3 regions of the Alkalihalobacillus sp. R86527 genome follow, and region 1 is predicted to be linked to each of the others. Evidence: predicted binding sites of a transcription regulator. Region 1 holds the regulator's gene; each other region holds the start of a gene.
The links. Region 1 encodes LexA, which represses DNA repair genes until DNA is damaged. Its sites were predicted from a motif close to CGAACATATGTTCG; they were not measured.
Positions count from the first base shown of each region.

Region 2: the regulator LexA is predicted to act here: its motif matches at 3,614-3,627, upstream of addB (helicase-exonuclease AddAB subunit AddB).
Region 3: the regulator LexA is predicted to act here: its motif matches at 6,096-6,109, upstream of ruvA (Holliday junction branch migration protein RuvA).

Region 1 is NZ_JAXHBW010000001.1:2,107,197-2,115,282, forward strand. Features, by position in the region: gene sirA (sporulation inhibitor of replication protein SirA) at 1-425, opposite strand, end outside; gene SJY16_RS10790 (HesB/YadR/YfhF family protein) at 576-860, opposite strand; gene SJY16_RS10795 (DUF896 domain-containing protein) at 979-1,215, opposite strand; gene SJY16_RS10800 (YneB family resolvase-like protein) at 1,283-1,933, opposite strand; gene yneA (cell division suppressor protein YneA) at 1,930-2,256, opposite strand; gene lexA (transcriptional repressor LexA) at 2,410-3,030, shown strand; gene SJY16_RS10815 (sporulation protein) at 3,156-3,920, shown strand; gene SJY16_RS10820 (acyl-CoA dehydrogenase family protein) at 4,037-5,725, opposite strand; gene SJY16_RS10825 (dihydrofolate reductase family protein) at 5,840-6,367, opposite strand; gene glnA (type I glutamate--ammonia ligase) at 6,506-7,840, opposite strand; gene SJY16_RS10835 (methionine gamma-lyase family protein) at 8,075-8,086, opposite strand, start outside.
Region 2 is NZ_JAXHBW010000001.1:2,501,369-2,509,454, forward strand. Features, by position in the region: gene addA (helicase-exonuclease AddAB subunit AddA) at 1-47, opposite strand, end outside; gene addB (helicase-exonuclease AddAB subunit AddB) at 28-3,534, opposite strand; gene SJY16_RS12815 (hypothetical protein) at 3,729-3,926, shown strand; gene SJY16_RS12820 (spore coat associated protein CotJA) at 4,040-4,249, shown strand; gene SJY16_RS12825 (spore coat protein CotJB) at 4,252-4,518, shown strand; gene SJY16_RS12830 (manganese catalase family protein) at 4,539-5,108, shown strand; gene SJY16_RS12835 (TVP38/TMEM64 family protein) at 5,529-6,143, opposite strand; gene SJY16_RS12840 (pyridoxamine 5'-phosphate oxidase family protein) at 6,265-6,720, opposite strand; gene SJY16_RS12845 (hypothetical protein) at 6,950-8,086, opposite strand, start outside.
Region 3 is NZ_JAXHBW010000001.1:1,333,169-1,341,254, reverse strand. Features, by position in the region: gene SJY16_RS06740 (ArsB/NhaD family transporter) at 1-744, opposite strand, end outside; gene SJY16_RS06735 (TIGR04086 family membrane protein) at 875-1,267, shown strand; gene yajC (preprotein translocase subunit YajC) at 1,707-1,970, opposite strand; gene tgt (tRNA guanosine(34) transglycosylase Tgt) at 2,010-3,152, opposite strand; gene queA (tRNA preQ1(34) S-adenosylmethionine ribosyltransferase-isomerase QueA) at 3,149-4,195, opposite strand; gene SJY16_RS06715 (DUF2905 domain-containing protein) at 4,259-4,456, opposite strand; gene ruvB (Holliday junction branch migration DNA helicase RuvB) at 4,459-5,457, opposite strand; gene ruvA (Holliday junction branch migration protein RuvA) at 5,470-6,072, opposite strand; gene SJY16_RS06700 (BofC C-terminal domain-containing protein) at 6,628-7,173, opposite strand; gene SJY16_RS06695 (YebC/PmpR family DNA-binding transcriptional regulator) at 7,638-8,086, opposite strand, start outside.

The sequences.
Region 1 (8,086 bases):
TTGAGTGGATTTAGCCATCCATATTTGTTTGATTGATGATCAATGGCGAAAAATGTAGGAGAAAGCTTTCTAAGCACCTCAAAAAAGATTGTTTCCGCTTCATATGTACCATTTGAATAAATATTGATCTTATTTTGATTTACGAAAAGCGATCCATCACTCTTCGATTGTAATATCGTTAAACAATGACCCCCATTACGATATTCATAATTACGAAAACCACCGAACTCCGTCACAAGGTATCTATTCACATCAATAACGGGTATGGACTCTGTAATGAAATCAATTTGTTTATCTAATAGTTCTTTTGTTTCTTTTTGTACAGTGAGCTTTCTTTCATTGAATAATTGAAATAACAGGAGTTCTTTGCCACCATATTGAACAGCAACTTCTTGTTTGATCAAGTGCATTTCATAGTGCCTCATACCAATTCCTCCTGTCTACCTTGTGTTTTAAACAATAGTATACAGTAACCTTCATAAGATGATTGTCTATACCTGTAGTACAGCTTTCACTAGTTTTGTCGAAATCAAAAAACCTGTACTATAACAAATTTGTTATAGTACAGGTTTACTTTACGCCATGCTCGGTAAGTCGCAAAGCACGCCACCGCACTTCGCATCATAATCTAATTTCATTCGATCAACAAACCATTGATCGCCAGGCTTTACGAAATAAGTGATTCCTCCAACTTCTTTCTTAAAGTCGTCTGTTGCTGGCCTATCAGACATTACACCTAGTGAAAAGCCACCGCTATCTCCACTCCCAGCGTATCTTACAAACAGTCTCAAACAATCACCTTGATTAAGCTCCATTTCACTCTTATAAAATTCAGCCGCTGAATCAGTTACTACAAACATCCTATCCATCCTCTCTCTTTGTTATATAATAACTTGTTATAGTACAGTATAACGAATATTCGAAAAATTGCAACCAAAAAAATAGCCTAATTTTGCGAAATGCAAAATTAGGCTATTTTTACTGTATCGGACCTCTATTTTTCTTACTTTCTTTTAACTTATCAGGTGTAACATCCTCGCCTGTCTCATCAACTACTTTGACGGAATGCAATTGATTTTCAAAAGATGATCGCAGGCTTTGTAAATATTCCTGACGAAGATCTTGTTGTTCCTTTTTCTCTTGTTCTGTAAGTTGAGACTCTTTTGATTTTCTAGATAACTCGTTAATTCGTTTTATTTTATCCTGTGATAACATACAGAAATAACTCCTTTATAACATCTAATTATCTTCATCCTAACGTAAGTCGTAACCACAGACAAGTTTATAGCTTCTGTTCTTGTTCGTCAACATGCTCCTTATAGCGCCTATGAACCGTTGCTTTAGAAGCTTCGTAGCCAAATCCTTTTAAAGTCGCAGCAATTTCATGGAAAGTTAATCCTCTATTTCTGAGATTAACAATTTCTTCAATAGGAACACTTTTGCGTTCCCTCCCACCATAATGTTGGTCCTTTAAGTTTCGTTCTGGTTTATACCCTTCTCTTACTGCCTTTTCCATTCCTCGTTTAATTTTGAGGTTATGTAGCTTTCTTTGGAACTCCTCAACGATACTAACAATCTCAAGAACCATCGAATCAGCTTCTGAAAGCTGTAGCTCACCATTCTGGTTAACTGTATAAATTGTTCCTCCATATTTATGGATAGCATGAAGCAGAGCGATTTTTGCATTTCCACGCCCTAGTCTCGTCTCATCTTGAATAAGAAGCACTTCTGCTACTCCTTCTTTTAACATATCTAAAACTTCAAGAATCCCATTTCGATCAATATCATATCCACTATGTTTCTCTTCGATCATTTTGTGGATCGTAAAACCTGATTGAGCTGCAAATTTCTGCAATTCTTCTTTTTGCCTGGCAAGAGATGACTCCTGCGTTTCTTTCTTGGTGCTTACCCGGCAATAAATAATAGCATTCATTCTTTTTCCTTTACCCCCAGCGCTGTTGCATTTGCCTCAACAGGAATAATGAGTGTATCTCCTGCTGTAATCCAATTTGCATCTATATTGTTCGCTTCTTCTACCCAGCTGATAAATTTACGGTCGGACATATCGTGTGCTTCACGATATTCCTCTGCGATTTCAAGAACAGTATCTCCGTGCTCTAACTCAACCTTAGTATACCGATCATACCCTTCAGCAGCTGCTGCTCTCAATGATACAAACACGATTATTAAAACGGCCACAAAAGATATAATGACAAGAAAATCAACTCCAGACAAGCCTCTAGCCTGTTTTCTCATCCCAATCACCCCGAATACGAATATTTGTTCTGGTTTTAGTATAAACAGAACCCCTGTTCGTGTCAACTGTATTTTCGAACTTATGTTTGTATGCGAACAAAAATTCTGGTATACTACTAACAAATAGATAGATTGGAACGAGGTGCCAGATATATGAAACTATCAAAGCGTCAGCAGGACATTCTGGACTTTATCAAAGTCGAAGTGAAACAAAAGGGTTATCCACCCTCCGTTAGAGAAATCGGTGAAGCCGTTGGACTAGCTTCTAGCTCCACTGTTCACGGACACCTGGCAAGACTTGAAAAAAAAGGTTATATTCGAAGAGACCCAACGAAACCGCGTGCTATCGAAGTACTCGGACTAGAGGAAACGATCGATATTCCTCGTCCTGAAACGGTGAACATTCCTGTCATCGGTAAAGTAACCGCTGGTCAACCGATTACGGCGATTGAGAATGTTGAAGAGTACTTTCCTCTTCCTGAACATTTTGTTCAAGATGACGAGCACACGTTCATGCTGATCATCGAAGGTGACAGTATGATTGAAGCTGGTATTTATAATGGAGACATGGTTATAGTCAAACAACAGCCTACCGCGAACAACGGTGATATCGTCGTTGCTATGACAGAAGATAGCGAAGCAACAGTAAAGCGTTTCTTCAAAGAAAGCAACTACTTCCGTCTCCAGCCAGAAAATTCATCTATGGAACCAATCATTCTTGATTCAGTTTCCATTTTAGGTAAAGTTGTAGGAGTGTTCCGTTCGATTCACTAGAAGCGCAGAAAACTGCGTTTCTTTTTTTTGTTCAAAAACATTAGTATCTATTAAAAAGATGAATCCTTTCTTTGTTTCTTTTCGTATAATCAGGAAAACAGGTATCGAAGAAAGGATTGAGAAACATGCTTAAGAAATTTCTAGCAAGTGTTGGAATAGGTGCTGCGAAAGTTGATACGCAGCTAGAAAAAGACTATTTTGTACCCGGGGAAAACGTTCATGGAAAAGTAGTCTTAACAGGGGGAGATGTCGAACAATCGATTGATTCCATTCATATTTTTCTCATGACGGAAGCAATCCGCGAAGTTGACGATAAGAAGGTAAGAGAAAAAGTAGCTTTAGAAAAATATCAAATACCCACTCAAGAAACGATAAAGGAAAGAGAAATAAAAGAAATTCCTTTTTCCATTCAGCTTCCTTATCATACACCCGCTTCATTTGGAAGACTTCCAGTGTGGTTTGAAACTGGTCTAGACATTCCGATGGCACTGGATCCAAAAGATCGAGATCTCATCCAAGTGTCTCCACATCCATCTATCAAAAAAGTGATCGAAGCATTGGAAAGTTACCTTGGCTTTCATGTTAAGAAAGTTGAAATGGAACAATCAAAACGCTATGGCTATGTTCAAGAATTTGAATTTACGCCTAGTGGTGAGTATCGTGCTTACTTAGATGAACTTGAAGCGATTTTCTTTTTAGATGATAACTATTTAGATGTTTTGCTTGAAGTTGATCGCCGTGCGCGTGGATTAGGCGGACTCTTTGCTGAAGCTCTAGAAATGGACGAAAGCGTTGCGAAAGTGAGACTATCGAACGAAGAGCTCAACGGTCCTTTAGACGTTATTGCTCAGAAGCTACAGCAAAAAATTGATCAGTACAAAAATAATTAGAACGCAAATACCTAACACAAAACAGCCTAGGACATCGACCTAAGCTGTTTTATTTATTATAGTGAGTTTATATGAGAGACCTAATCATTTAAAGTAGGCTCTTCCCCTACTCACATTCACAAAGCATTCGCACTCTCTTTATGTTCTATTATCAAATCAAAATATTGCAGTGCGAGATCTGAAAGTTCGAACTGATCTTTCTCCCATGTCTTTTCGAGAAATATCTTTGCAACCGCTCGTTTTCTTGCTCCTCCTAACTCAGCGTCTTGTAACGCAATCACACTTTCATAAATAGCTGTCATCAAATTCGCTATTCGCTTACAGTGCAGCGTTTGCCGAGCTTCATCCATTTTCATTAGCTGAGTAATTTTCTCATCAAGTTGCTTCATTCCTTCATGGACAAGTGCTTTCTCTCCTACCTCACCTGGAAGCATTTCTAAGTCATGGGTTACCTTTTTGATAAATAATTTGTGAACGTTGTACTTTGCAATTAACCTTAATACTTCTAAACCTAAGATATTCGCCGTTCCTTCCCACACTGTTAACACTTGAGCATCTCTTAGTAATCTCGGGGTGACAAAGTCTTCGATGTAGCCGTTACCGCCGTGTATTTCAATTGCTTCATGCGCAAATTGAACCGCTTGTTCCGCTGATTCTTTTTTCACAAGAGCAATGAGTAATCGATTTAAAGCTTTATCTTCTTTTGTTATGTGTTCGCTTTTATCCATAACTCGATCAAAAAGCTTAATTGCAGAAAAAACACTGCTGAGTTCTACTTCTTGTTTCACTTTCATATTTACTAAACTCTCTTTAATCATGGGAAAATCTTTTAACTGCTTTCGAAAGGCTTCTCTTTTGTACGCATACTGTTTCGCTTCAAGAAACGAACGCTGCATGATACCAACTGAAGCAATCGCATTGCACAAACGAGACAAGTTTAGCGCTTCGATCATGTAATAAAACCCTCTGCTCGGATCCCCTACTAGATAGCCTTTCGATCCATCAAACACAACTTCTGCTGAAGGAACTGCTCTCACTCCAAGCTTATCTTTTAACCTCCTTATACTTAGTTCGTTTACATTTCCGTGATCTTTTCTCCATGGTACTAGAAATAGACTTAACCCCTTCGTCCCTATTGGTGCACCTTCACATCTTGCAAGTACCATCGCAACTCCACACGTACCGGCATTACTCGCAAAATACTTCTCTCCGTAGAGTGTATAGTGATCTCCTTCTTTAATCGCTTTCGTTTCATTCGCTCCAACATCCGACCCACCTTGTCGCTCTGTTAAAAACGTAGCTCCTTCATAAAGCTCGGTTTCACCAGTCGACAGAACGTGAGGCAGAAACTTCTTCTTTAACTCTTCCTCTCCGTAATGATCAAGAAGATAGGCCGTAGCCATCGTTAACGTTACGGGACAATAAAACCCTGGTTCTGACTGCGATATTAAATATCCTTGCGCATAAGAATAAAGATAGTTTCCTCTTCGCCCTAGTTCCGGAATTTCTTTATGTACATACGCTACGATTCCACGGTTATAGGTCTCTTCCACCGTTTTTTTGTATCCTTCATTCACCCAGACTTCAGAAATATCGTTACCCATCTTATCGTACTTAATGAGTTTTGGCTGCCCTTCCCTGTCCGTATGCACCGCTCTTTCATCAATTACGGTCCCACACCGTTCACCGAAATCTGCAAGCTCTTTTTCTGCCCACTTATAAAAATCCTGATCTAGATAGCGCTTTAATAAAAATGATAGGTTTGGATCTTCTTGATAAAAATTCATCTCAAATATGCTCCTCACGCTATTTTATTTAAATTTTCTGATATTTTAAGTTTACCTCATCTCATTTACTTGGTCCATTACATGTTCGTAATAAGAAAACACAGAACTCTTTTGAAGAGTCCTGTGCTATATTTACTTCACCTCATAATGAAGCTGAGCGAACTGGCCATATTGTTTGACGTCTTTCAGGAAGAGGTCTAACTCTATTTCTGATTCTTTAAACAACGGAATGCCTTTTCCAATTAATGAAGGCGCGATCGAGATAATAAACTCATCAACTAGTTTTTCACGCATAAGCGTATAGATGATCTCACTGCCTCCAACAAGCCAGATCGTCTTTCCATCTTGTTGTTTCAGTTCACGAGTGAATGTTGCAATGTCTTCATTGATGAACGTCACGTGATCGGTATTTTCTACTGGTGTCTTTGTAAATACGTAACTTTCGATTCCCTTATAGGGATAATTTTCTTTTTCCTGTTCCATCACCCAATCGTACGTCCTTCGACCGATCAGAACAGTATCCACGGATTCGTAGAAATCTGTATACCCAGCGTCCCCTTCAATTTCTCCTCGAAACAACCAGTCTAATGAATCCTCGGTAGTCGCGATATAACCATCGAGGCTAGTTGCTATGTACACGCTCAGTTTTCTGTTGTTCACTATGTTAACCTCCTTACAGCATCTTTTCCACATACTAGTTTAACCAATCTTCCTAATCGAAACCAGCTAAACAACTAGATTTTTAATTCCAAAAAAACTCCTAAACACCATTGGTGTTTAGGAGCTTTAGAAAAATACTTAATAAGTCGTCATATATTGTTCGCGTTCCCAAGGGTGTACTTGTGTACGGAACATATCCCACTCGATTTCTTTCGCTTCGATAAAGTGCTCTGATGCGTGCTCACCGAGAGCGTTCATCATGACTTCATCCTTCTTAAGCAATTCAAGTGCGTCGTATAATGTTGCTGGAAGGTCAGTGATGCCTTCTGCTACACGCTCATCTTTGTCCATCACGTAGATGTTACGCTCTGTTGGAGCTTGAGGAGTCATTTTGTTCTTGATACCGTCAAGTCCAGCTGCAAGAAGAGCTGCCATCGCTAAGTATGGGTTCGCAGATGGATCTACGCTACGTACTTCGATACGTGTGCTGATTCCGCGAGAAGCCGGAACACGGATAAGCGGGCTACGGTTACGAAGAGACCATGCTACGTAACAAGGTGCTTCGTATCCTGGTACAAGACGCTTATAAGAGTTCACTGTTGGATTCGTGATCGCCGTGAACGCTTCAGCATGCTTCATTGTACCTGCGATAAATTGACGTGCTGTTTCACTAAGTCCAATTTCGTCGTTTGGATTATAGAACGCATTCTTACCGTCTTTAAACAGAGACATGTTCGCATGCATTCCAGAACCGTTTACACCGAATAGTGGCTTAGGCATGAACGTTGCGTGTAGACCATGTTGACGTGCGATTGTTTTTACAGCCAATTTAAACGTTTGAATGTTATCACAAGTCGTAATCGCATCTGCATATTTGAAATCAATTTCATGCTGACCTGGTGCAACTTCGTGGTGAGACGCTTCGATTTCAAAGCCCATGTCTTCAAGCTCAAGCACGATATCACGACGGCAGTTTTCGCCAAGATCCGTTGGTGCTAGGTCAAAATAGCCACCTTTATCGTTGAGCTCAAGCGTTGGTTCACCGTTCGCATCCATTTTGAAAAGGAAGAATTCAGGTTCAGGTCCAATATTGAAATCAGAGAATCCAAGCTCTTCCATTTCTTTAAGTACACGTTTGAGCACAGAACGCGGATCGCCGTCGAATGGAGTTCCATCCGGGCTGTAGATATCACAGATCAAACGAGCAACTCTGCCTTTTTCTGAAGACCATGGGAATACAACCCATGTATCTAAATCAGGGTATAGGTACATGTCTGATTCTTCAATACGTACAAATCCTTCGATTGAAGAACCATCGAACATCATTTTATTATCAAGAGCTTTTTCAAGCTGATCAACCGGGATTTCAACATTCTTGATAATTCCTAGTAGATCCGTAAATTGCAAGCGTATAAATTTAACATTTTCCTCATTTGCCAAACGTTTAATGTCATCTGCTGTGTAACTAGCCATGTAAAATAAATCCTCCTTAGAAATGAAAAATTTAGAATGGGAATGAACGGAAGAGCGCTTTTTATGGCAATGAGAATGTAATATTCCGAATTGATAGAACATTCCTAATTGCCGTTCCCTTCTTCACTTATAATATACTATACACCAGTACGTTTGTCGTCGTGATAGAGTATGTTAGATAATCTAACGAACTTTTAATCAAACAAAAAAGCAGGGATTTCTCCCTGCTTTCACCTATATATTTGA
Region 2 (8,086 bases), 390 kb from region 1:
TCTGTCCAGTTTGAGCCTTCTGGTTTCTTAATTAAGTCCGTCATCATCGTCTCCCCCTTTCTCTCTCATACTTCTCAATATCGTTTCATCATCTTTTACGGGAATCACTTTGTATGAATTATCCTCCATTGCCTGATCAAACTGACAAAATGAGCGGTATGAACAAAACGTACATGGAATTTTATCTTTCATTTTGTATGGGTCTATATCGATTTTCCCATCTGAAATATCTGTCCCGATCTGTTGAATCGTTTTTCTTGTATATGAACGGAGTGCATCGAAATCTTCTCTTGAAAGAACCGAAGAGTTCTTTGTGAAATTGCCATCTTTCTTAAGTGCAGCAGGAACGATATCCGATTTATCCATCTCGATCGTATTATCCATCAGGCTAACCACATCTTTATCAGCAAGGAGCATGCCTTTCATCTTAAACTTCTTGAAGAGTTCCCTCTGTATGGCAGATTGTGTTGGAGATGACGTTTGAAGCATCGGATTATGAACATGGAAATAGAGCATTCCCGCTGCCGCTGCTTCTCTTCCTAACCAGAGATGGGAATAAGAAATCACCACATCTAAATAAGTAAGCATCTGTAGCGCTAGCCCAAAGTATACTTCAGACAGATCAAGTGACGTACCGCTCGATTTATAGTCGATAACTCTTAGAAGAAGCTGATCTTCTTTAAATGCTTGATCAACTCGATCGATTCGTCCAATCAATTGGAGTGTACAGCCATTTTTCAATTTGAATTGGATCGGCGGCAGTTCTTGTCCTGGACCGAAAGCTAACTCTAAGCCAGCTGGCTGAAAGCCACTTCTTTTTGCTTGCTGACCGAGCACGGATGATGCACGTCCAACGACTTGTTTTAGCTTTCTCATAATATAATGATAGCGGTTTGAGCTTAATAGAATCTCATTCTGTAGTCTTGGCGCCAGCTGCTCAACGATTTCACCAGAAAGTTCATAGTATTGATTCGATGAAAGCTTACTCCAGTCCCAGTCTCGCTGTTTAATTGTTTCTGCAAGCATATTTAAAGATGCATGGAAAAGCTGACCGATGTCTGGCGCTTCCAACTTAAATGTTGAGCGCTCTTTCAACCTGAGTCCATGTGAAGCAAACTGAGAAAAGGCACAAGATTGATAGCGCTCCATTCTCGAGACACTCGCTTGTATTTTCGATCCGTACAGTTCTCTGCTCGTTTCCACTGAGAGATTCGTTGCTTTGTTGCGATAGAAGAGGCTTTCTACTAATCTCAACTTACCGCTCTCTTGTTCTTTGTGGTCAACAAACCAGTTATATGCATCCCACCAGATAGGATTTATCGGATAGCCTCTATTCCATTGTCGAAGCTGACCAGTCAGCCTCCCGATCGTTTTCAAAGGATTCGTGATGAAGGATAGCTCATCGACCGCTTCTTCACCTGGTTCAGCAAACTTCAATCCAATATAGAGGTCAGGGAACATTTCTTGAATTCGGTTCATGACGATTGATGGCTGTAATCCTTTTCCTTCCTCATCAGCGAGTGGACAGCTTATCCATAAATAATCGGAAGGTGTAGAAAGGGCATGATAGATGAGAAACTCTTCATCTAATAACCGGCGTTTCAATCCAGGTGCAAGTTGAAGCCCCTGTTCTTCAAGCTTCTCTCGATCTTGCTCACTTAATAGCCCTTCATCCTGAATTTTCGCAGGTAAGACACCGTCGTTCACACCAAGTAAAAACCCACACTTCACGTTCGTGAAACGTGTACGATCGATGCTTCCGATTACAACTTGGTCAAGAGAAGCAGGAACGAGTGCAAACTTCATGCTTTCGATTCCAGCTTCAAGAAGCTTCGTAAACTGACCGATCGAAAGTTCCTGGTCTCCAATCAGTTCTACGGTTTCATCAAGAAGAGCGATTACAGCATCCCAAACCTGATCATGCTCTCTCGCTTTAGTAAGCTGCCCTTCCAGTTCCGCATGTTCTTTTAACCGATCTACCTTTTCTGCAGCGTTACAGTTTTCAAGGAAATAATAAAGAACTTCACACTTCTCTCGCACCGTTTTGGCATTTTTCATTTTTCGTTCGAATTTCTCAAGAGGATCCGCGATCCATTCCTTCGTTTCATTTAGGCGGTCTTCCATCTTCTCGATATCTTCTGAAGAGACCGTTTCTTTGTCTTCCAACTGACGGTAAATATTCGCTTTCCAGTGGTCTCCAGTTCTCCATCGATAGCCTTTGATTCCTTTTGCAATCACATAGTTTTCGAGTTCGTCCATCCGATCTCTCATTTCAGCTTTGCTATCCTCAGTTTCATCAGGGAATAACAATTCTGTTTTGACACAGCGGAATACTGCTTCATAACGCCAGTGATACTGAATTATATCCAAGCTCGATCGAATGAGCTCAATTAATGGATGATGAAGCATCGTACGTTTCTGGTCAGAGAAAATAGGGATACCATGATCAGTGAAAATCGTTTCGACCAGTTCATAATAAGTCGACATATCTCGAACCATCACAGAGATATCCCGATAGCGATATCCCTCGTCTCTAACAAGTCGAATCGTATCACGTGCTGCAGCTTCAACTTCAGACCGAATATTTACTGCATGATTAACGTGTATATGCTCAAGTTCCCCCGAATATAAAACCGGGGGGCGTTCACCATAATTTGCTTCTAAATGACGGAGCTCGTTGTTTCGATATCGTTTCTGTTCACTAAGAAGCTGAGGCGTTTCCACATTGATGACTTCCTCATTCGCAATCTCAAGCAACGTTTGATACGTTGTAGCAGGCTCATGAAAAAGATCAAGTTCATGCACAGTAGATAGGTTCATCTCGGTATCCATCGTAATCGTGAAGGTGATGTTCGCACCTTTTTTCATCAATGCTTGTAAAACGAGTAACTCCTGAGGTGTAAAGCTATGAAACCCATCGACCCATACCGATGCATTTTCTAAATAGTTAGATTCAGAGATTTTCTCAGCTAGTAGCTGCAAGTAATCTTCCGAATCTAAATAGTGACCGATCATCGCTCTCTGAAACGCCTCGTATACAAGATGAAGATCGTAGAGCTTGTCTCTCAATAAACTTCGATCGTCCGTTGTATAGTAATCATCTGCATAGCTTTTAATATGGTCTGGTTCAAGACAGTACCGCTTAAATTCAGTCACCATATCATTGAGCTGATCAATATAACCTGTTTTATCAGAAGAGCGTTGATAGATTCGAAGTTTCTGTTTATTTTCTTCAATTATATGGCGAAGCATCATGCTCGTACCAACAGACGTTAAATGCGGTCTCGCCATTCCACCGGTTTCTTGAAGCACTTTCCATGCAAGCCGTGTGAAGCTAAACACTTGAGCGCGGATCATTCCTTTTAAGCCACGATTATGTACTAACTCATACTCTGACTGAAACGTCATTTGTTCTGGAACTAAATAAATCATCGTCTCGCCTAGAGGACGTTTGGTTAACTCATTTTGAATTTCAGTAAGGCAATGATCGGTTTTTCCGCTTCCCGACCTGCCAATAACAAATTGAACTCCCATGCCTTTCTCCTCCCGTACCCGTGTACTAAGTATCTCTTCCTATTATCTCACGTTTTTGGGCAATTTGATAGGCACCATAAGAAGATATGTTCGCATCAAACACTACCAAATGTTGAGTGATTCTCCAATAGGTTTTAGGCAACACTGTAAGGGTATAGTGTACTAAGCACAACTTTTGAAAAGGAGTTTTTGACATGGAAAACAAAGAAATGGATACATTCAAATGGGAACTAAACAGAATTACGAGAGATATGACTGAATTTGTGCATAGCTATGAAAAGCTTGATGAATCACAGAAAACAAGTGTTCACAGCAACTACCCTTTCGAATTAGATCTTCATGAACTGAAAAACGCGTTAGCGAAATGGAACAACACCGTGAACAAAATGTAAAACCACCAAGCACCTCCCACTAGGGGGTGCTTTTTTTCATGTCCGAAACATCTTTTTAAAGGAAAAAACATACATCTAGTAAAGGTGACGATTCGAAAATGAGGAGGGGAACAATGTACACCAATAGGAAATATTACGAGCCTTATGTGAGCCCCTTTGACCCGTGTAAGCCAATTCGAGTGAAGTCTTATTCCACACCTCCCAATCTTTATTTAGGTTTTCAACCGCCTGGACTTGAACAGTTCTCTCCAAGAGAAGCACTCAGAGCGGGAACGCTCTGGAAAGTGTTCTATGATCCTTATGAAAAGAACAAGGAGGGATAATCGTGTCGCACAAACAGCTACCAAAGGAGTATTACGAATTACTCGAAGAGCTTCAGGCAACTGATTTTGTGCTATTAGAACTCACTTTGTACCTCGACACTCACCCGAACGACATCGATGCGATTAAACAGTTTAATGAATTTGCGAAAATGAGGAAGAAACTAAAAAAGAAATATGAAACCGAATATGGCCCACTCCTTCAGTATGGAAACAGTTACAGCAGCTATCCATGGAATTGGAACGATACACCGTGGCCCTGGCAAGTTTAATAGTGAAAGGATGAGTGCATTTGTGGGTTTATGAAAAGAAACTTCAATATCCTGTAAAAGTAAGCACATGTAACCCCATGCTTGCGAAATTTCTAATCGAGCAATATGGAGGAGCAGATGGAGAACTCGCCGCTGCCCTTCGATACTTAAACCAGCGGTACACGATTCCAGATAAAGTCGTCGGATTACTAACCGATATCGGCACAGAGGAATTTGCCCATCTTGAAATGATTGCAACAATGATCTATAAACTAACAAAAGATGCAACCCCAGACCAAATGAAAGCAGCTGGCCTTGGCGCGCACTACGCAAACCACGACAGAGCACTTTTCTACCAGAACGCAGCAGGCGTTCCATGGACAGCGAGCTACATCGCCGCAAAAGGCGACCCAATCGCAGACCTATACGAAGACATCGCCGCCGAAGAAAAAGCACGAGCCACCTACCAATGGATCATCGACCTCTCAGACGACCCAGACCTAAACGACTCCCTCGCCTTTCTTAGAGAACGAGAAATCGTCCACTCGCAGAGATTTAGAGAAGCCGTGGAGATACTGAAGGAAGAAAGGGATAAGAAGAAGTTTTATTGATTGGAAAAGCGGAGACGAGCGGTTAGAAACGGAGCTATTGGAACTCTTGAAATTGAACACGTTCTTTGTGTTCAGTTGAAAGAGTGAAATAGCGCAGTTTCTGCGAGTCGGAGCTGGAGGCTTTTTATAGCAATTTGCCGATAAAACAACCATTTCCGCTGATATATTGAAAAAAGCGCTGATATCGTACACTTTTTCGCTGATATATCAAAAATATCGCTGATATCGCTCCGTTTTTCGCCGATATCATAATTTGAGAACAACAGTTATCAGCTAAATCAAGGTTTTATTGTCCGAAACAGAGTTTTATTAGCCAAAATCAATTTTTATTGTCTAACTAAAATAATTCTAAACACGCCCCACTCCATCCACCGCCCAAAAGCCGAGCACTACAAAAGCCATGCCGACTGCCGGCATGGCTTATCTTGATTGATCTTCAACTCTAGTTTTCCTTGGTCGCTGATTCAATTTGAGTTCGATGATTTTTCCTGCTCCCCATAGCAAACCGATGGCAACAACGATCAATACCAACTGAAGCGGTTGATGGATCAGTGAAAAGACATCATGTCCAATGAATGAAACGATGGCAATCATAACCATTTTTCCAAGAAGAACAGCTAGTACAAAGTTTCTGATACTCATATTGGATAAACCCGCGACCACGTTTATAAGAGCGGATGGTGTAAATGGAAAGCACAATAATAGGAACACCATACCAAACCCGTGCCGCTCAATCCAACGCAAGGTTTTATCTATTTTTTTATGCCTTGAAATCAATCCCATGAAGCGCTGCCTAGCAAGTTTTCTTACTACTATAAAAACAAGCAATGCACCAAGAGATGCGCCTAACCACGAAAGCAATGAGCCAAACCAAAATCCATAGGCTGCGGCATTGCCAGCAACGAATAGGAATAATGGCAGTATCGGCAATACAGCTTCCAACATCGGTAGCAGGATGCCAGGCAAAGGCCCAAGTGCTGCATACTGGTTAAGCCATTCTTTTATAGTCTCTTCGTTTAGAGAATCAATTATCATTCCCCACTCCATATGGGAATCAACCTCGTTTCATGATGCGAGTGTCATGGTATGTGACAGCACGGATTACTTTTCTTAATCTTTATTAAAGCATAAAACAACTATGATAGAAAGTTGGAAGCTAGTTCATCAAGGCTTGATACACTTCCTCATCCAACGCTTTCGCTTTATCTTTGTTGTAAGTCTTTTCAAACTGTGGGTCAGCCGTAATCTTAGCTCCCCAAAACATGGACTCTAAGACTTGCTCAACTTCCACGTTTATTTTCGCTAGCTTTAAAGAAACACCATTCATGGCTTCTTCTAGAATAGAGACTTTCCCTTGTATAGAGTACACCGTTTCTAATCCGATGATTGCTAATACAACTCCATCATTTCCCTTCAAATTCTCAACCGTTCTCGAATTACTTGTAACAGAAAAACGAATGTTCTTCGAATCAAAAGCTTTTACCCATGAAATTGCCGATACATTTGGCATCCCTGTTTCGTGATCGATCGTTGAAAGCATGACGAGCTTTTCACCATCTAGAAAAGTCATTAGGTCATCGGTTAATTCAGTTACCTTCTCGTTCTTTGCCATTCGCCTCATCCTTTCACTCTCATATCTCTACTCTCTCCTAAAAGATTACCATGAATACCCTGCAATGGAAACGCTCTATAACAGTGAAGAACATGTTTTAGACCAAAAAAATTACCGTACTCATCGAGTACGGTAAAAAGGGGGAAAATCAATGTAAAACATCATTACTTAGGGGGTTTGATAATAACTATACCCGGTATGACAGTTCCGAAACCTAAAGTTTATTATTTTATTTATTTTTTTTCACCTTTGTAAGAGATGCACTAATTTCCCCTTCTGCAGGAATAATATTAGGAAGGTTCGACAGCTTCACCTGTGCTGGCGCTAAAGAAGTTACATGTCCCATATCAAGATTAATGAAAAAGCCGTTACCAGATTCTTCGATGTCGTAAATAAGAACATCATCACCATGACGATCCTCAACTGATAGAGAACTAAAGTCTTCTCGATATGGATGCTGATCTCTTTCATTTTCATTCATCAATCGAAACGTTCGAAGTTCTTCTTGATGAACAGGATATTCGCCAACAAGTTCGAGAGAAAGTGCATGGGATGCGCCTCTCTCTCTTGTACCAATCGAATAAGAAATCCCTCCATAATTTCCTACTTCCATGGACCCACCGCTTTTTAACTTTTTTAACTCTTCCGGATTAATTGTTGTTGAAACAGAACCGTTTTTATCATTAATAATGCCGGTAATTCTATAGTTAATCTCATCCTCGTATTCAATAAAAGGTTGAAGCATAATCGTATAATGGTCCTCTTCCTTATTTACCTTATATCGATTTTGAAAAGAGTGTTCACCGAACTGCTGAGTGATAAGAATATGTGAAAGATCCACTAGATCCGTTTTAAAATGCAGCTCATTCCCATGAAAATTCGCAGTGAATTTCGTAAACTGAATCGTACCTTGCCCAACCTGGACCTTTGTATCTAAATCAGCTTCAGCGAAAGGACTTTCCTTGTAACCATTGCTTAGATTCAACCTTATATCATCTAAAGGAACTTTCTTTCCTTTTTCTGTGACAACTAGTTTTTGAAGAGTAACGTATTCACTGCTATTCAACCGCGGCATATCATTTGGACTTAACGATCCAAGATCTTCAGGGGCTAAGATTGCAACTTGATAGACACGATGATCAATAACCATTGGCTTTTGAGAATTCGGGAAGTGCATCTCTTGATGGTTTACATGTTTCGATTGTTTCCCTCCATCTCCATCATCATAACTGATGAGTCCGACGGTAAGGGAGGGAAGATCGTATGGCATGTCATTTTCCTTTAACGGGAAGGAGTAGGCGATATATATGCCCCCGTAAGCAAGCTCCATCGCTTCATGGATCTTAAGCTCTCGATCCAATTTAAG
Region 3 (8,086 bases), 770 kb from region 1:
ATTCGTAATATCTGTATGAAGGATCGGGTGAAGTAAGAATCCGATAATCGTCATAATCAAAACAATACACGATTTAACGAGCAATGGTCCTTTCTTCAAATAATCCTCTGCATTCATCCTCATCAACGTATTTCGATGCGTATCATCTACAACAAGACGCTTTTTATAAAAAAGTAGCAGACCAGTTATGATTACAGCATAAATGACCCCTACAATTGGAGCGAGATTAAAAAGGAAGTCATTAAAATCAAGATGTTTTACTGCTTGCCCAATCATAATATTTGGCGGATCACCTATCAATGTTGCCGTTCCACCTATGTTTGAAGAGAGAATTACCGTAATGAGGAATGGCATACTGGTTACTTTCAAAATTCTCGTTAACGTAAGAATAATAGGAACAAGTAGAAGAACTGTTGTTACGTTATCAAGAAGTGCAGAACCAACAGCAGTTAAGCATCCTACAACTGCAAGAAGCGGAAGCGGATGACCTTTTACCTTCTGCGCCATTTGAATGGCAATGTATTCGAAAATCCCGTTTTGACTAGTGATGGAAACAAGAATCATCATAGAAAACAAAAGGGCAATCGTATTCCAATCTATATGCTTCACAAACGCTTCATCAGCCGTTGAAATACCTGCTAGGAGCATCAACAATCCGCCTCCGCAGGCAACAAGGGCTCTATTTATTTTCTCGGTAATAATCCCTATATAAGCAAGAACAAAAATAATAAGCGCTATACTCATTTCCAATCCCTGCTGCCCCTTTCCTAGCTACTTTCTATAATCGTATGACGGGCTGTCCTAAATCATGATTGACTTCTAAATGAAGAGAGTGTGAATAGAATGTACAAACCATTCATATAAAAGGGGGATTATGATGAGGTCAAAACATGCGTTCTCTGCTATGGGATCAGGTATGGTCACAATCGTAACGATTGTCCTCGCTACGAGCGTATTACTTTCTCTTATTCTTCGTTTTTCTTCTGTCTCTGAAAATGGAATTGCTCCAATTGTCATTACAACTACAGTAATTGCGTTTTTCATCGGTGGATTTATTTCGGGAGGAAAAGGTGGAGAACGGGGTTGGATGCTTGGTTTAGGTACCGCAATGATGTATATGGTTCTATTATTTCTTATTCAGTATTTAGGATATCGATCTACCATGGGCACAGAACAAATGATTTTTCATGCAGGATATCTCGGTGTCTGCACCCTCGGGGGCATCATTGGAGTGAACGTAAGAGGCGGGAGTCGAACCCAAAGCTAAAAAAATAGCGCCCTCATAGGGGCGCTCAGATTGTCGAGAAAGTCTTAAGGACCATCTGCACGGATATGGAGGTGATTTCCGCTCCAGGATGCTCACTTTCCACGGGGCGGGCGGTGAGCCTCCTCCCGTAGGTGTCGAGCATCCTTCCGCTCCAATCAACATTATTATGTATGATATGAAAACAAGACAAAAGCAAAGCGAATTAAATAAGGCTAGATAAATAAACCAGATGATTACCTAATAATAAGCGGTTGGAAAGTTCGCTATGATTCACCTGAATCTAGTAGGTGTGAATATCGCTTAACTCCCGTGATAAACGGACTTTCATCTACAGAAAAGCAACTGTTATTCAAACTTCAACGATATATGGATTACAATTATCAGGGCTTCTCTACAAAATGAAAAGAAGCGCCCTCATTGGGGCGCTTTTTTGATGATATTATTCAGTGATAGCCTCACGTACTGCTGCACGATCAAAAACCATCTTTGTTCCATCAGTTGTACGAACTGTAATCGTACCTTCATCCATCGCATCGATGATTCCATGCATACCACCGATCGTAATAACCTTTTGTCCTTTTTCAAGGCTCGCCTGCATCTCTCTAGTCTTCTTCTGACGCTTCTGTTGAGGACGAATCAAAAGGAAATAGAAAATCACAAACATTAAAATAAGCGGAATTAAATTTGTTAATGTTGAACCCAAACCATTTCACCCCTTTCTAGCAATGATCCTATCTATGGATTAAAAGTTTTTCGCACCAGGTAAATTAAATCCGTACTGTTCAAAAAACTCATCCTTAAAGTCAAGGAGACGATCATCCATAATCGCCTGCCTTACTTGCTTCATCAAGTTTAACAGAAAATATAGATTATGGTAAGTCGTTAATCGGAACCCAAACGTTTCATTCGCTTTTACAAGGTGGCGTATATAGGCTCGTGAATAGTTCCTACACACCTTACAATCACAATTCTCATCGATAGGGCGGAAATCACGCGCATACTTCGCATTACGAACAACAAGGCGTCCGTTGCTCGTCATCAATGTACCATTTCTGGCAATACGAGTAGGAAGCACACAATCGAACATATCGATACCTCGGATCGCTCCATCGATTAAGGAATCCGGAGAGCCCACACCCATGAGATAACGCGGCTTCTTACTTGGCAAATGAGGTGTCGTAAATTCAAGTACTCGATTCATTACATCTTTCGGTTCCCCTACTGATAATCCACCAATTGCGTATCCAGGAAAGTCGAGAGAAACTAAATCTTCTGCACTTTGCTTACGTAAATCTTCATATTCTCCACCTTGAACTATGCCAAATAATCCCTGAACATCTTTCCTTTGATGACCTGCAAGACATCTTTCTGCCCATCGGCTCGTCCGTTCTACAGAGCTTTTCATATATTCGAACTCAGCAGGATAAGGAGGGCACTCATCAAAAGCCATCATAATATCAGATCCAAGTGCGTTCTGGATCTCCATCGCACCTTCAGGAGAAAGAAAAAGTTTTTCTCCACTAAGGTGATTTCGGAAATGAACTCCCTTTTCTTCAATCTGCCTTAAGTCACTTAAGCTAAAAACTTGGAAGCCCCCAGAATCAGTAAGAATTGGTCCATCCCAGTTCATAAATTTATGAAGACCACCGGCTTCTTTTACAATATCATGGCCTGGACGTAACCAAAGGTGATAGGTATTACTAAGGATCACACCTGCTCCCATTTCTATTAACTCCTCAGGACTCATCGTTTTCACCGTCGCTAGCGTTCCTACCGGCATAAACATAGGAGTTTCAAACGTTCCGTGAGGAGTATGCAGTTTGCCTAATCGCGCACCACTTTGCTTACATGTTTTTATTAATTCATAACGAATTGGTTCCGTCATTCTTTCAAACTCCCTTCCAAAATCAACATGGCGTCACCGAAACTAAAGAAACGATACTGTTCTTCAACCGCTTCTTTATAGGCTGACAGTACAAACTGTCTTCCTGCGAGTGCGCTGACAAGCATGATCAAAGTGGATTGTGGCAGATGAAAGTTTGTGATTAAGCCATCGATCGCTTTGAATTCATAACCTGGATAAATAAAGATGTCTGTCCAACCAGAAGCTTCTACAAACTCCCCATTACTATTAGAAGCCACTGTTTCTAGCGTTCGTGTCGAAGTTGTACCAACTGAGATTACTCTTCCACCTTGTTCTTTCACACGATTTAATAAATCTGCAGTTCCTTTTGTGAGCTGATAAAATTCACCGTGCATTTCATGCTCATAAATATTATCCACTGAAACAGGACGGAAGGTACCTAAACCAACATGAAGCGTTAGAAAAGCAATATGAACGCCTTTCTCTTCAAGTCTTGTTAACATCTCTTCTGTAAAGTGTAGACCTGCAGTAGGTGCTGCAGCAGAACCACGGTGTTTCGCAAAGACAGTCTGGTATCGATCTTGATCGTCCAGTGTTTCCGTAATATATGGGGGTAATGGCATTTCACCAAGCTGATCGAGTACTTCATAAAAAACGCCCTCGTACCCGAATTCAAATACTCGTCCACCATGCTCAAGTGTTTCCACACATTCTGCGGTTAATCTGCCATCGCCAAACGTTAGCTTCGTTCCAGGCTTCACACGTTTCGCTGGCTTTACAAGCGTTTCCCACCGGTCGCCTTCTATTTGTTTCAGAAGAAGAACTTCGATCTTAGCTCCAGTTTCGTCCTTCATTCCATATAACCTTGCAGGCATTACCCTTGTATCATTCAGTACAAGGCAATCGCCCGGTTTAATATATTCTTCTAGATTTAGAAACTCACGATGTGACATCTTTTCATTTGCAGGATCAAGCACCATCAAACGTGACTTAGTACGTTCCTTTAATGGCGTTTGCGCTATAAGATGTTCCGGAAGTTCAAAATCAAAATCTTTAACGTCCATTTTTTCACCACTGTTCTTCAAGAATATCTTTTCCACCAACCGATCTTACCATAGCTTCTTCAATTATCGAAATTTACCTATGATAAAAAAAAGAAGCGACAGTAAGATACTTACAACAATAGAGGTGACAATCGGAAAGAAAAAGGTTGTGTTTCCCTTTTTTATTACGATGTCACCAGGCATTTTTCCTATGAATGACCAGAGCACTCCAATAACAAGGAAGAGAATCCCTAATGTAATGAAAAGCTTTGAGACTCCCATTGTTACTCTAGCTCCTTCATTCCAAAATGGTCATACACGCGGTGAGTTACCATTCGACCTCTAGGTGTTCGCTGTAAGAAACCAATTTGCAAGAGATATGGTTCATATACATCTTCAATCGTATGGCTTTCTTCACCAATCGTAGCAGCGATCGTATCGACACCAACTGGACCACCGCGGAACTTTTCAATTATAGCAAGAAGAAGCTTGTGATCGATATGATCGAGTCCTAGAGGATCTACCTGCATCATCTCTAATGCTTGAGTAGAAAGTGACAAGGAGATTATCCCGTCTCCTTTGACTTGAGCAAAATCTCGCACCCTCTTTAATAATCGATTCGCTATCCGAGGCGTTCCACGTGAACGTCTAGCGAGTTCAACAGCAGCTTCCACGTCCATTTCAACTTCAAAGATATCTGCAGTACGCATGATAATTGTTTGCAATTCATCTTCTTGATAGTATTCCAATCGACTAAGGACCCCGAATCGGTCACGAAGGGGTGCTGTTAAAAGTCCAGCTCTCGTCGTAGCTCCAACTAAAGTAAAAGGAGGAAGATCAAGACGTACCGAACGGGCAGTCTCTCCTTTTCCTATCACAATATCTAAGCAATAGTCCTCCATCGCAGGATAAAGTACTTCTTCAACACTTCTCGGTAAACGGTGTATTTCGTCAATAAATAGAACATCCCCAGGCTCAAGCGCTGTTAAAATGGCAGCAAGATCACCCGGACGCTCGATTGCTGGGCCAGAGGTTGTTCTAAGATTCACTTCCATTTCAGTCGCTATTATCGCAGAAAGAGTCGTCTTCCCTAGACCAGGGGGACCGTATAACAGAACGTGATCTAAAGGCTCCTGACGCATTTTTGCCGCCTGAATAAACACCTCAAGATTACGCTTCACCTTCTCCTGTCCTATGTACTGGCTCAATCGCTGTGGACGGAGGCTATATTCTACGGATGAGTCATCACCGACCTGCTCACCAGATAGAATGCGTTCTTCCAATCTAACCCCTCCTTAACGATTCAGCATAAGCTGAAGCGCTTTTTTGATATATTGATCTGTAGAAAGCACTTCTTTTTGAAGTCCAGGCTTAATTTTCTTAATCTCCCGTTCAGCATAACCAAGTGCTTTCAATGCCTCAATCGCTTCATCAAGTTCATGAGCACCATCTTCTTGTGTCTCTTCAACAGCAAATAATCCTTCTTCTGGAGCACCGAAACCTTTCAACTTTCCTTTAAGATCAAGAATAATCTGCCTTGCTGTTTTCTTACCAACACCCGGGAACTTCGTTAAGAACGTCTCATCCTCTAGCTCAATAGCACTAACAACTTTATCAGGTTCACCCGTCGCAAGAATTGCTAATGCACCCTTAGGCCCAATCCCAGAAACATTCAGCAACTTCTCAAACAAAAGACGCTCCTCACGCGTCGGAAATCCATATAAAGCAATCAAATCTTCCCTCACATAATGATGCGTATAAATCTGAACATCCTGATTGCGATACTTCTGGAAAGTAAAAGGATTCCCACAAAAAACTTTATACCCAATCGAATTTGATTCTATAACAATATATTCTGTATCAATATACTCAACAGTACCTTTAATATATTCTATCAAAAACTCTCTCTCCCCATTGCATACGAACATGCATTTCTATTCTTATATTTTATCATATAATAAGAAAAGCGAAAGAGGCCCGTTTAAATACGTAGGAAGTTGGAGGAATGTAGAATGAGACGCTTTATGTCTCAATCTACATTCCGAAACTGACGGAGTATTTGGCCTCTGTAGCCAGACACAAGAAAAGCGGAAACGAGCGTTTAGAAACGGAAATATTGAAACTCTTGAATAGGAACACGTTCTTTGTGTTCCTGTGAAAGAGTGAAATATTGGAGCTTCTGCGAGTTGTAGCTAGACATAAGAAAAGCGAAAGAGGGCGTTTAGGCATGAAAAGTGAAGAAGAGCGCTTAGAAACGGAGATATTGGAGCTCTTGAAATAGAACACGCTTTTTGTGTTCTGTTGAAAGAGTGAAATATCGGAGTTTCTGCGAGCAGCAACTAGACATCAGACAAGCGCTGGAACCTTTTCAAGGGAACACGTTCTTTGTGTTCAATTGAAAAGGTGAAGCGATCGAGAGCCTAACCTCCCCAATTTCAAATAAAAAACCCGCCCTATCGGACAGGTTTTGCAGCTTTTGCCTTATACAACGTATGAAGCATATCCTCAAAATTATACCATGACTCTACAGGAATGCCCTCTGCAAGCTCTTTAAGTCTAGAGCTTTCCACTTTACCAACATCGATTTGAAAAAATGTTTGTATCACTTTTTGGTCATCCGGTTTTCCTTCGAAAATGGTAAGAACCCCATCATCTGTAAGTCCAAAATGCCCATTCTCTTTCATAGCTGGGGAAATATCTTCGATTCTTCTCTCAAATACCATCTTACCTTGATCTTGAGTAAGTAACTGCCAATCTGAGTATTCACTCCAGAAGTCTTCCATCGACCAAACTGTTTTCTGAATCGACTGTTCTGTTGTAACACCATCAGCATAATTCGTTCTTAATATAACTTCAATAACCATAGGCCCATCCATATGGTAATGCGTTTCATCAAAATTTTGTTCACTCTGTGCGGTTTCAATTGCGAGCACGTGTGATGACGACATCACAAGCATAACCAGAATGAGAACTCCAAGAAAGCCGTATAGGTTTTTCACGATTTTTAGCACCTTTCTTCTAGATTGAAGAAGTCTGTTTTTTTTAGCGTGTCCAACCATGAAAATAATATGTAGAAAATAAATGGAGCTACAGGATGCTCGCTTTCCGCGGGGCGGGTGGTCCCGGAGGAGTCGAGCATCCTTCCGCTCCAATCAACATTGATATGTGGTTTTGAAAACAAGACAAAAGCAAATTATTACCTCTAGAGAAAGAAAGCAGATGACAACTTAAAAATAATCAGTCGGAAAGTTTGCTTGGATTAATTGCAACCTAGTAGGAGTGAATACCACTTGACTCCCGTGGTAAACTGGCGTTTGAGACTCGGAGTGGACGGCTTTTTGTCCGCTGTGAGGCTCGGACGTTCGTCCACAGGAAAGCAAGTGGTATTCAAACTCCTACGGCATAGGGAACACATTAATCAGGTTTTTCTACAAACTGGGAGCTACAGTAAACACTGTAGCTCTTAATGCTGTTCATAAACCTCATCGCTTATTTCAGCATTGTGATAAACTTCTTGAACATCATCATTATCTTCAAGCATATCGATCAGTTTTAACATATCTAATCCATCTTCTTCACTAAGAGGCGCATAAGTTTGAGGAATCATTGTTATTTCAGCTGAGGAATAAACAATATTCTTCTTCTCGAGCTCATCTTTCACTGCTTGAAATTCTTGTGCGTCTGTATAAATTTCAAACGAATCTTCATGGGTTTCCATTTCTTCTGCACCCGCATCAATAACTTCTAACATCAACTCATCGGCATCAGCATCATTTTCAGAACGATCGATCACAAACAAACCTCTTCGATCAAACAGAAACGATACACAACCATTTTCACCCATGTTCCCTTTATTTTTACTGAATGCATGGCGGATTTCTGCCGCTGTTCGATTCTTATTATCTGTTAGTA